Regions from separate parts of the Delftia sp. CH05 genome, predicted to be linked through region 3. Evidence: predicted binding sites of a transcription regulator. Region 3 holds the regulator's gene; each other region holds the start of a gene.

Region 1 (3,246 bases), on a different contig from region 3:
GCCAGGTAGAACACCACCAGGCGCACCATGGTGGAGCGGAAGGCGCTGGTGACGGCGCGCTGCGGGTCCTTGGCCTCGCCGGCGGCCACCGCGATCATCTCGATGCTCAGGTAGCTGAAGATGGCGATGATCACGCCCACCCAGGTCCCCCACAGGCCGTTGGGGAAGAAGCCGCCGTTGTTGACGTAGTTGGCAAAGCCCACGCCGTCCGGACGGGCGCCGAACACCACCCAGGCGCCGACCACGATAAAGGCCGCGATGGCGATGATCTTGATCATGGAGAAGCTGTACTCCACGGCGCCGAAGGCCTTGACGCTCATCATGTTCACGCCGATGAGCGCGCCCGAGAAGATCACCACCCAGGCCCAGCGCGGCACCTCGGGGAACCAGTAGCCCATGTACAGGCCCACGGCCGTCACCTCGGTGCCCACGGCCAGCACCACGCAGGCCCAGTAGGCATAGCGGACCATGAAGCCGGCCATCGGGCTGATGTAGTGCTCGGCATAGGCGCCGAACGAGCCCGAGGTCGGGTGGGCCACCGTCATCTCGGCCAGGCAGCCCATGAGCAGCAGCGAGATCACTGCGCCGATGGCATAGCTGATCAGCACGCTGGGCCCGGCAAAGCCGATGGCAAAGCCGCTGCCCAGGAACAGGCCGGTGCCGACGGCACCGCCGATGGCGATCATGGTCATCTGTCCGGCGGACAGCTGCTGTTTGAGTCCGGCTTCGCGCTGGACGATGTCTTCGAAGGCTGGCATGGGTTGTTGTCTCCGTTGCTGTGGGGGGCTTCGGAGGCGGATGCTATGGACGGCCTTCGCGGGGCGTTTAGTAGTTATCCCTAAATCGACTTGATCTTGGATAAGTTATTCTGTGAAACATGAATTCATAGGTGGTTTATGCCAATCGACATCGACAGAACGGACCGGCTGCTGATCCGCGCCCTGCAGGACAACGCGCGGCTGACCTCGGGGGAGCTGGCGCAGCGTGTGCATTTGTCGCAGTCACCGTCATGGCGGCGCATCAAGCGGCTGGAGGACGAGGGCGTGATCACCGGCTACCACGCCGCACTGAGCCGGCGCGCCATAGGCTTTGGCGTGCTGGCCTTCGTGATGGTGGGCATAGACCACCAGAACGAGGAGTCCTCGCGCCATTTCCAGGAAGCGGTCTGCGCCATTCCCGAGGTCGTGATGTTCCATGGCATCTCGGGGCCGGAGGACTTCCTGCTGGTCGTCGTGGCGCGCGATCTCGACGCCTATTCCGATCTGCTGCTCAGCCGCCTGCACCGGCTGCCCGGCGTGCGCCAGGTGCACACGCATTTCTCGCTGCAGGAATTCAAGGGACAGCTGGCGGGGCTGCCGGTGGAATGACGGCTGGTGGCGCCTGGCAGGCTGCTAGAGCAGGCCGCTGTCCAGCGCCTGCATGCCATGGCGCACGCGCACGCGGTTGCAGGCATCGCTGCCGGCGGCGAACTCGCGGCAGGGCGAGGGGCGCCATTCATAGATGCCGCAATGGGCCTTCTCGCCCACCTTGCCGACCAGGGCCGCGCAGCGGGGACGCGCCCAGTCGGTTCCGCGCATGCGGCAGGTGTGGTCGGTGACTTCCTCGGCCAGCCCGGCTGGCACGCGGCCGCCCTGCGCCTGCGACTCGTGCACGGAAAAGTCCACGCGAAACGATGCGCAGCAGGCGCCGCAGCTCAGGCAGGGATGGGTCATGGCGTGGGGAGGGGAGTGCGCAAAGGCCGTGTCGGCGTCGGCCGCCATTGTGCCGCGCGCCGCCCGCCTGGGCCCGCCAGGGGGCAAAGCCGGGAACGCAAAACCCTGTCCCGCACTCCGATACCATGCGCGGTCCCGCCGCCCGGGTTCGATCAAAATCAAAATGAGAATAAAAATCAATTGATACAACACGCCATGCATTCGATGAACCCCGCGACGGACGCTGCGGCTCCGTCCACGCTGTCCGCGCCTCCCATGTCCTCCTCTGCTGCCGTTGCCGCCGTTGCTGCCACCACGGCCATCACCCTTGATGCCCTGCCCCGCCAGGTATCGGCGCGCGTGGTCGAGCTCCATGCCGCACGCGATGCCAGCGAGCAGGAACTGCTGCTGCGGCTCATGGAGATCGGCTTTCTGCCCGGCGAGCCCGTGCGCATCCTGGCCGCGGGCTTTCCGGGCGACGACCCGCTGGCCGTGCGCGTGGGCCAGACCACGTTCGCTTTGCGCCGCCATGAGGCGGCCCTGGTGCGCGTGGCGCCGGAGGCGGTGGCATGAGCGCGTCGTCCTCTCCCAAACTCATCCAGCCGCTGCAGCCTGCCCAGGGCGGCGGCGGCAGCGGTGATTCCGCACTGCGCCTGGCCTTGCTGGGCAACCCCAACTGCGGCAAGACGGCGCTGTTCAACCTGCTGACCGGCGCACGCCAGAAGGTGGCCAACTACGCGGGCGTGACCGTTGAGCGCAAGGAAGGCTGGCTGAGCACGGCCAGCGGCCGGCGCGTGCGCGTGCTGGACCTGCCGGGCACCTACAGCCTGCACGCCCACAGCGAGGATGAGCGCATCACGCGCGACATCGTCTCGGGTCGCCATGCGCGCGAGGCGCCGCCCGAACTGCTGGTCTGCGTCACCGACGCCACCCATCTGCGCCTGAACCTGCGCCTGGTGCTGGAGGCCCAGCGCCTGGGCCTGCCCATGTTGCTGGTGCTCAACATGAGCGACATGGCCAGGCGCCAGGGCATCGATATCGACCGCGAGGCGCTGTCACGCGCCCTGGGCATGCCTGTGCTGTCCACGGTGGGCGTGCGCCAGGACGGCGCGCGCGAACTGCTGCAATGGCTGGACGGCCCCGAAGCCCGCGCCCTGGCGGCGCCGCAGCTGCAGGCCCCGGCCCGCCCGGGCGATGCGCGCGAGCAGGTGCTGGCCCTGCACCAGCAGGTGGCCCGCATCATGGCCGACTGCGTCAAGGAGCCCGTGGTGGACACCCGGCGCGACGACCGCATCGACGCCGTGGTGCTGCACCCGCTGTGGGGCATGCTGCTGCTGGCGGCCACGCTGTTCCTGATGTTCCAGGCCGTGTTCAGCTGGGCGCAGCCGCTGATGGATGGCATCGAGGGCGGCGTTTCGGCCGTCTCGGCTCTGGTCAACGAGCACATGCCCGAAGGCGCGCTGCGCAGCCTGCTGGCCGATGGCGTGATCGCCGGCACGGGCGCCGTGCTGGTCTTCCTGCCGCAGATCCTGATCCTGTTCCTGTTCATCCTTGC
Region 2 (3,246 bases), on a different contig from region 3:
GGGCGATGGCTGGGCCTGCCGCACCTGCTCGGCGCCGGACTTGGCCAGCAGCAGCATCACGGCCATGCAGATCAACGTCAGCAAGAGCACCACGCAGATGGGGCCCAGATCCACGGAGGCGATGTCCAGCCCCTTCAGCGACTGCCAGCGTTCTGAGCGTATTTCCAGCGGTTCTTCGGGATCGGCCATGACACCTCCACTGCGTTGAGTGTGCCTCCATGCTAGGCGCAAGTGAGCATGCAAACAATATGGGAACTTCGCCAGGATGCGAGGGTATACCGCAGGCAGCTACTTGACCCACATCAATTGCGCCGCCACGGCCAGGGCGATGGCCAGCAGCACCAGCAGCACCAGCCTTGCCACGATGGTGACCGCCTTGCGGCGCGCTGCTTTGCGGGTGTTGCGCGGACGAGGTGGGGTAGGCGGCGGCTGCGTGGCATCCAGGGCTGCAATTCTTTCCAGCCAGTCCTGGGTTGTTGGCAGGGCAGTGGCGGGCGGTGACGAGGACGGGGACGAACCGGGCTTGCCGCGGTTCATGGCTCCAGCTCCTGCCGCATCTCTTCCAGCACCTCCAAGGCGCCCTGGATCATGGCCTGCCTGTGCTCCAGCGCAGCCTTCTGGGTCTGCAGCCGTTCCAGCTGCTCGGCTACCTGCGCCTCGTCGGCCCGCAGCTTCTTCAGCCGCTCCTGTATGGCCTCCATTTCCGGGGCGCTCATCTGCCAATCCTCCAGCATGCGAAGGGCGTGGCACGTGGCCCGGTCCCTTCTCACAATTCACACGAATGCCGGCAATTATCTGTGCGTCTTAGCGACTGGCTATGAATGAATTGATATAGATTGTCATCGGCTGGCGCAGAAGGGGGCCGAAAGCTTGCCGCTGCATGCGCACGGTGCTGCGCAGATCAGAGCAGCGCAGTTCAATGCGCGAGGAATTTGAGAAAGATCCGCCCCTGCCGGGTTCTGACCTCGGTCCCTTCGATAAAGCCCATCAGTCTGGCCGAGCCGTCCATGGAGTACAGCGCCGGCCCATCGATGCGGTAGATGAGCCTGGTCCCGCACCGGACGAATTCATCGCCTTCGACACGCCCGATTTCGTGTCCGCGCCCATCAAGCACAGTCCACGAGCGTCCTGCAATCATGGCCTCACCCGGCGGTTGCCGGTCCCCAAGTGAAAGCGTCAATCTAAGGAACGCTGGGCGTCTGAATCTGAGCGAATCTGAGCAGTTGTGCAAAGCCGGGCCACCGATGCCTCGGGTGGCACCCGGCGCAAATTCGTGTGCGCCCGGCCCAAGCCGCATCACGCCGGCCAAAAGAAGCTGGCTGCGGTCTAGGGGCACTGCGCGCTTGGGCGCTTGAGTGGTGCGCAGGCAAGTAGAATTGTTTCATATCAAAGACATGCTGCTCTGAAAGTTGCAGCGACCGGGCCCGCTTGGCGGGCCTTGTGCATGGGGCGCCGTCCCGCAGCCTGTATCTGGGTGCATGTCCTGATTCTCTGTGGGCCCGGCCTGCGATCCAATCTCGCGCATGGGGCTGAGCCTTCTCGTCAAATTGCTCTCATTTATGAAGTTCTGCTGTCGCCAACCGGATGCGCCTGTGGCATTGCCTTGCGGCTTGCCTGGGGTCGGTTCCGTCCGGTGGACGCTGCGCTGCGGAGGGCGGAGGTGAACGAGCAGGCGCTGTACGATCTGGCCCCCGTTCTGGAGCTGATGCTGCTGGGCCTGTTGCTGGCGCTGGGACCCTTGGCCTGGGTGTGGCTGCGCAACCGCAACGGTGGCTCGCTCAAGCGGCTGCAGGCACTGTCGGTGCTGACGCTGTTCCTGACTTTCGACCTGGTGCTGTTCGGCGCCTTTACGCGCTTGACCGATTCCGGCCTGGGCTGCCCTGACTGGCCGGGCTGCTATGGCAGCGCCAGCCCCATGGGCGCCCGCGCGCAGATTGCCGAGGCGCAGGCCGCCATGCCCACCGGGCCGGTGACGCATGGCAAGGCATGGATAGAGATGGTCCACCGCTATCTGGCCACCACCGTGGGCGTGCTCATCATCGCCATGACCATCATGGCCTGGCGGCGTGCGCGCCGCCAGGGCAGGGCGGGCGCCCAAGGCGTGGAAGGCGCACGGCGGGGGGCCATGAGCCCCTGGTGGCCCACGCTGGCGCTGTTCTGGGTCTGCCTGCAGGGTGCCTTTGGCGCCTGGACCGTGACCATGAAGCTGTTTCCGGCCATCGTGACCCTGCACCTGCTGGGCGGCACGGGCCTGCTGGCCTTGCTGTGCGTGCCCGCCGTTGGGCTGAGCCGGGCGGCTCGCCAGCAGCAGGCAACGGTGATTTCCCCGGGCCTGCGTGCTCTGCTGTGGCTGGGCCTGGGCTTGCTGGTGCTGCAGGCGGCACTGGGTGGCTGGGTCAGCACCAACTATGCGGTGCTGGCCTGCAGCAGTTTTCCGACCTGCCAGGGCAGTTGGTGGCCGGCCATGGATTTTTCGCAGGCGCTGCAGATCTGGCGTCCGCTGGGCCTGCTGCAGGACGGCAGCAACATCAGCCTTGCGGGCCTCACGGCCATCCACTATCTGCACCGCCTGGCGGCCTATGTGGTAGTGGCCGCGCTTGCCGGGCTGTGGTGGCGGTTGGGCGAGGCGCCTGCCCTGGCGCCGCAGCGCCGCGTGCTGGCTGCGTTTTTGGTGTTGCAGGTGCTGACAGGCCTGTCGAACGTGGTGCTGGACTGGCCGCTGGTGGCTGCAGTGCTGCATACGGGTGGCGCAGCCGCGCTGGTGACCGTGATTGTTTGGTGCCTGGCGGCCAGTCGCCCGGGCACGCTGCGGGCCGGGTTACCGGTTGCCCGTGGAGAGATTGCATGAGTAAACAAGCTTCCCTGAGTGTCGAGTCCTCACGCTGGACGCAGTTCTATGCCCTGACCAAGCCGCGCGTGGTGCAGCTGATCGTGTTCTGCGCGCTGATCGGCATGGTGCTGGCCGTGCCGGGCTGGCCCAACGCCGACCAGTGGCTGCACATGGCGCTGGCCTGCCTGGGCATCTGGCTGGTGGCGGGCGCCGCAGCGGCCTTCAACTGCCTGGTGGAGCGCCATATCGATGCGCGCATGAAGCGCACCTCCTGGCGGCCCACGGCGCGCGGGGAGCTGACCAGCCAGCAGGCCCTGGCCTTCTCGGCCATCCTGTGCACGCTGGGTGCGCTGGTGCTGCTGCTGTGCACCAATCCGTTGACCATGTGGCTGACGCTGGCCACCTTCGTGGGCTAT
Region 3 (3,246 bases):
CGCGGTGCACGGCGATCTGCACCTGTTCGTCGAAGTCCTGCACGCCGAAGCTCAGGCGGTTGAAGCCCAGTTCCTTGAGCACGGCCAGGCGTTCGACGCTGACGGTGCGCGGATCGACCTCGATGGAGTATTCGCCGCCCGGCTCCAGCTTGAAATGCTCGCGCAGCAGGGCCATCAGCGTGCGCAGTTCATCGTCCGAGAAGAAGGTGGGCGTGCCGCCGCCCAGGTGCAGCTGGCTGACGGCCTGGCCCTTGCCGCAATGGGCCGTGTGCAAGGCCATCTCGCGCGCCAGGTAGTCCAGGTAGACGGCCGCGCGATCGTGGTGGCGCGTCACGATCTTGTTGCAGGCGCAGTAGTAGCACAGCGACTCGCAGAACGGCACATGCACATACAGCGACAAAGGCATGGCCCGCGCTGCGGTACTCGATTTGCGGTGCTCAAGTGCCAGGATATAGTCTTCAGCACCGAAAGCCTCCACGAAACGATCGGCCGTGGGGAACGAGGTGTATCGGGGCCCCGGTACGTCGAAGCGACGCAGCAGCTCTGGGGTGACAGCGGTCATGGGTTTTTTCCTCTAATGTCGTCCACTGTGCCGCAGCCCATTGGCCGCGTCCTTGACTCATATCAAGAGTTGTTCGCGGCAGTGCTGCGACAATTTGATCCAACTCATCGCCATCCACGAGGTCACCGCCGGCGCACTGCTGCGCCGCTGATGTTTACTCCATGAACCTTCAGACCATCAAAGCATCCTGTTCCAATTGCAACCTGCGCGAGCTGTGCATGCCCATGGGCCTGGATGCCGAGCAGATGCAGCGCATCGACGACATCGTGGCCACGCGCCGCAAGGTCAAGCGCGGCGGCCTGCTGTTTCGCAACGGTGAGTCCTTCACCTCGCTGTACGCCATCCGCACGGGCTTCTTCAAGACCTGCGTGGCCACCGAGGACGGGCGCGACCAGGTCACGGGCTTTCAGATGGCCGGCGAGATCATCGGCCTGGATGGCATCGTCAACGACCACCACACCTGCGATGCGGTCGCGCTGGAAGACGCCGAGGTCTGCGTCATGCCCTTCGACAAGCTGGAGGACCTGTCGCGCGAGGTCACGGCCCTGCAAAACCATGTGCACAAGGTCATGAGCCGCGAGATCGTGCGCGAGCATGGCGTGATGCTGCTGCTGGGCAGCATGCGTGCCGAGGAGCGCCTGGCCGCCTTCGTGCTCAACCTGGTGCAGCGCCTGCACGCCCGGGGCTTTTCCAAGTCGGAACTGGTGCTGCGCATGACGCGCGAGGAAATCGGCAGCTACCTTGGCCTGAAGCTGGAGACGGTGAGCCGCACCTTCTCGAAGTTTGCCGAAGAAAACATCATCGAGGTGCGCCAGCGCCATCTGCGCATCCTGGACACGGACGCGCTCAAGCGCATCGTCAACAGCCAGCAGTGCCAGTGAGGCCGCAAGGCCCCGCCCCCCGGCAATGAACAAGGCCCGCTGTCGCGGGCCTTGTTCATTGCCATTGCAGTGCACGCAGGTTCAATCGCGCCCCAGGCCCTGCATGGCCAGATTTGGGTCCGGCTCGGAGACCACGCCGTCGTTGAGATCGTGCGTGGAGCGTCCCAGCATGGTGGTCATGAGGCTGGACAGCATGGTCACGCCCCAGAAGGCGAAGAAGGCCAGCGTGTAGATTCCCTGCCGCGACCAGCCCAGGTCGCCGAGCCAGTGCAGCTCCAGCGGGTCCACGAAGGCGAATACCAGCATCTCCATCACGGCGGCGGCCAGAAAGGCCGGCCAGGCAATCCACATCCAGCGTTGGGCCAACATCAGCGATCTCCTTGAGCTGTCGAGGGGTGGCTTTCATTGTGCGCGCCGCCCGCGCACCGTGCCAAGCCCTGCGCACCCTGCACTGCCTGTAGGAAACCCTTGGCCCTCGCGCATGCTGGAGATGCCATCCACCATGCAAAAAGGCCGCGACTGCGGCCTTGTGCACGGCATTTTCCTGCCTTCAGCGGTCCGTGGGATGGTCCTGCGCGGGCGTGGCCGCGTGGTTGCGGCCGGTGACCGCGGGCGCCAGGCTCTTGGGCACTTCGCGCACGCCATCGGCACGCTCGTTGATGGTGATGCCATTGCGGTAATAGTCAGGATCGATCACGGGATCGGCGCCATTGATCGCAATGACGGCCGTGACCACGCCAGCCACCACGACGGCGGCCGGGCCGGCCACCACGAGCCAGACATGGGCGAACTTCCACCAGGGCTTGCCGGCGTCCGGATGCGAAGGGGCCGTGGCGGGCGCGGAGACTGCGGGACTGGAAGACATGGATAACCTCTTTCTTTCAAACAGCCGGCGCAGCCTGGGCGGTGCCGGCCAGACATATCACCGGGGCACCAGGAAGACGGCCTTTTCGGACGCGCGTCCCGCGCCTGAATGCACGGCATCGATATCGAAGAATACGGTGTGCGAGCCCGGCTCGGCGGAACCGTAGGGAATCTGCAGCCGCGCCGCAATGCCGCGCGTCTCGGCCGGGCCGACCTCGACCTCCTGCTCGGACGCCAGCTCCAGCCCGTCGAGGCCATGGGCGCTGATGCGGTAGCGCTGGGCCTGCTCGGTGGCATTCATGATCTGCAGGCGGTAGACATTTTCCAGCTTGCCGCCCGCGACGATGCGCGACAGCGACGCCCGGTCGCGTATCACGTCGACCTTGACCGACTGGCGCAGCGCCAGGCTCACGATCATGGCCATGCTCAGGCCGATCAGCACGGCCGAGTAGACCAGCACGCGCGGACGGAAGATGCGGCGCAGCACCTGGGCCCGCCGCCACAGGCCGGCCATGGCGTTCTGCGTGGTCAGCCGGATGAGGCCGCGCGGATACTCCATCTTGTCCATGATGGAATTGCAGGCGTCTATGCACAGACCGCAGCCTATGCATTCGTACTGCAGGCCGTTGCGGATGTCGATGCCCACGGGGCAGACCTGCACGCACATCTTGCAGTCGATACAGTCGCCCAGGCCCTGGGCCTTGTAGTCCACCTTCTTGGTGCGAGGCGCGCGCGGCTCGCCCCGGCCCGTGTCGTAGCTGACGATCATGGTGTCGCGGTCGAACATGGCGCTCTGAAAGCGCGCATAGGGGCACATGTACTTGCAGACCTGCTCGCGCATGTAGCCGGCGTTGCCATAGGTGGCGAAGCCGTAGAACAGCACCCAGAAGACCTGCCAGCTGCCCTGCAGCGCCAGCAGCTCGCCGCCCAGCTCGCGGA

What was found. Region 3 encodes FNR, which switches genes on or off when oxygen is low (the NO sensors DNR and NnrR bind a similar motif). Its sites were predicted from a motif close to TTGATNNNNATCAA; they were not measured.
Region 1: a site for FNR is predicted at 1,861-1,874, ahead of GRX31_RS13410 (FeoA family protein). Genes of this name have one in related genera too.
Region 2: a site for FNR is predicted at 1,377-1,390, ahead of GRX31_RS24160 (COX15/CtaA family protein). Genes of this name have one in related genera too.

What each region holds. Positions count from the first base shown of each region.
Region 1 covers NZ_WUMG01000014.1:21,185-24,430, forward strand. Annotated here, with positions in the region: gene GRX31_RS13395 (amino acid permease) at 1-758, opposite strand, end outside; gene GRX31_RS13400 (Lrp/AsnC family transcriptional regulator) at 897-1,367, shown strand; gene GRX31_RS13405 (YkgJ family cysteine cluster protein) at 1,392-1,712, opposite strand; gene GRX31_RS13410 (FeoA family protein) at 1,908-2,264, shown strand; gene feoB (ferrous iron transporter B) at 2,261-3,246, shown strand, end outside.
Region 2 covers NZ_WUMG01000042.1:45,156-48,401, reverse strand. Annotated here, with positions in the region: gene GRX31_RS24180 (hypothetical protein) at 1-189, opposite strand, end outside; gene GRX31_RS24175 (hypothetical protein) at 289-537, opposite strand; gene GRX31_RS24170 (hypothetical protein) at 534-716, opposite strand; gene GRX31_RS24165 (hypothetical protein) at 917-1,138, opposite strand; gene GRX31_RS24160 (COX15/CtaA family protein) at 1,661-2,848, shown strand; gene cyoE (heme o synthase) at 2,845-3,246, shown strand, end outside.
Region 3 covers NZ_WUMG01000045.1:13,843-17,088, forward strand. Annotated here, with positions in the region: gene hemN (oxygen-independent coproporphyrinogen III oxidase) at 1-562, opposite strand, end outside; gene fnr (fumarate/nitrate reduction transcriptional regulator Fnr) at 724-1,443, shown strand; gene GRX31_RS24795 (hypothetical protein) at 1,525-1,812, opposite strand; gene GRX31_RS24800 (FixH family protein) at 1,994-2,308, opposite strand; gene ccoG (cytochrome c oxidase accessory protein CcoG) at 2,366-3,246, opposite strand, start outside.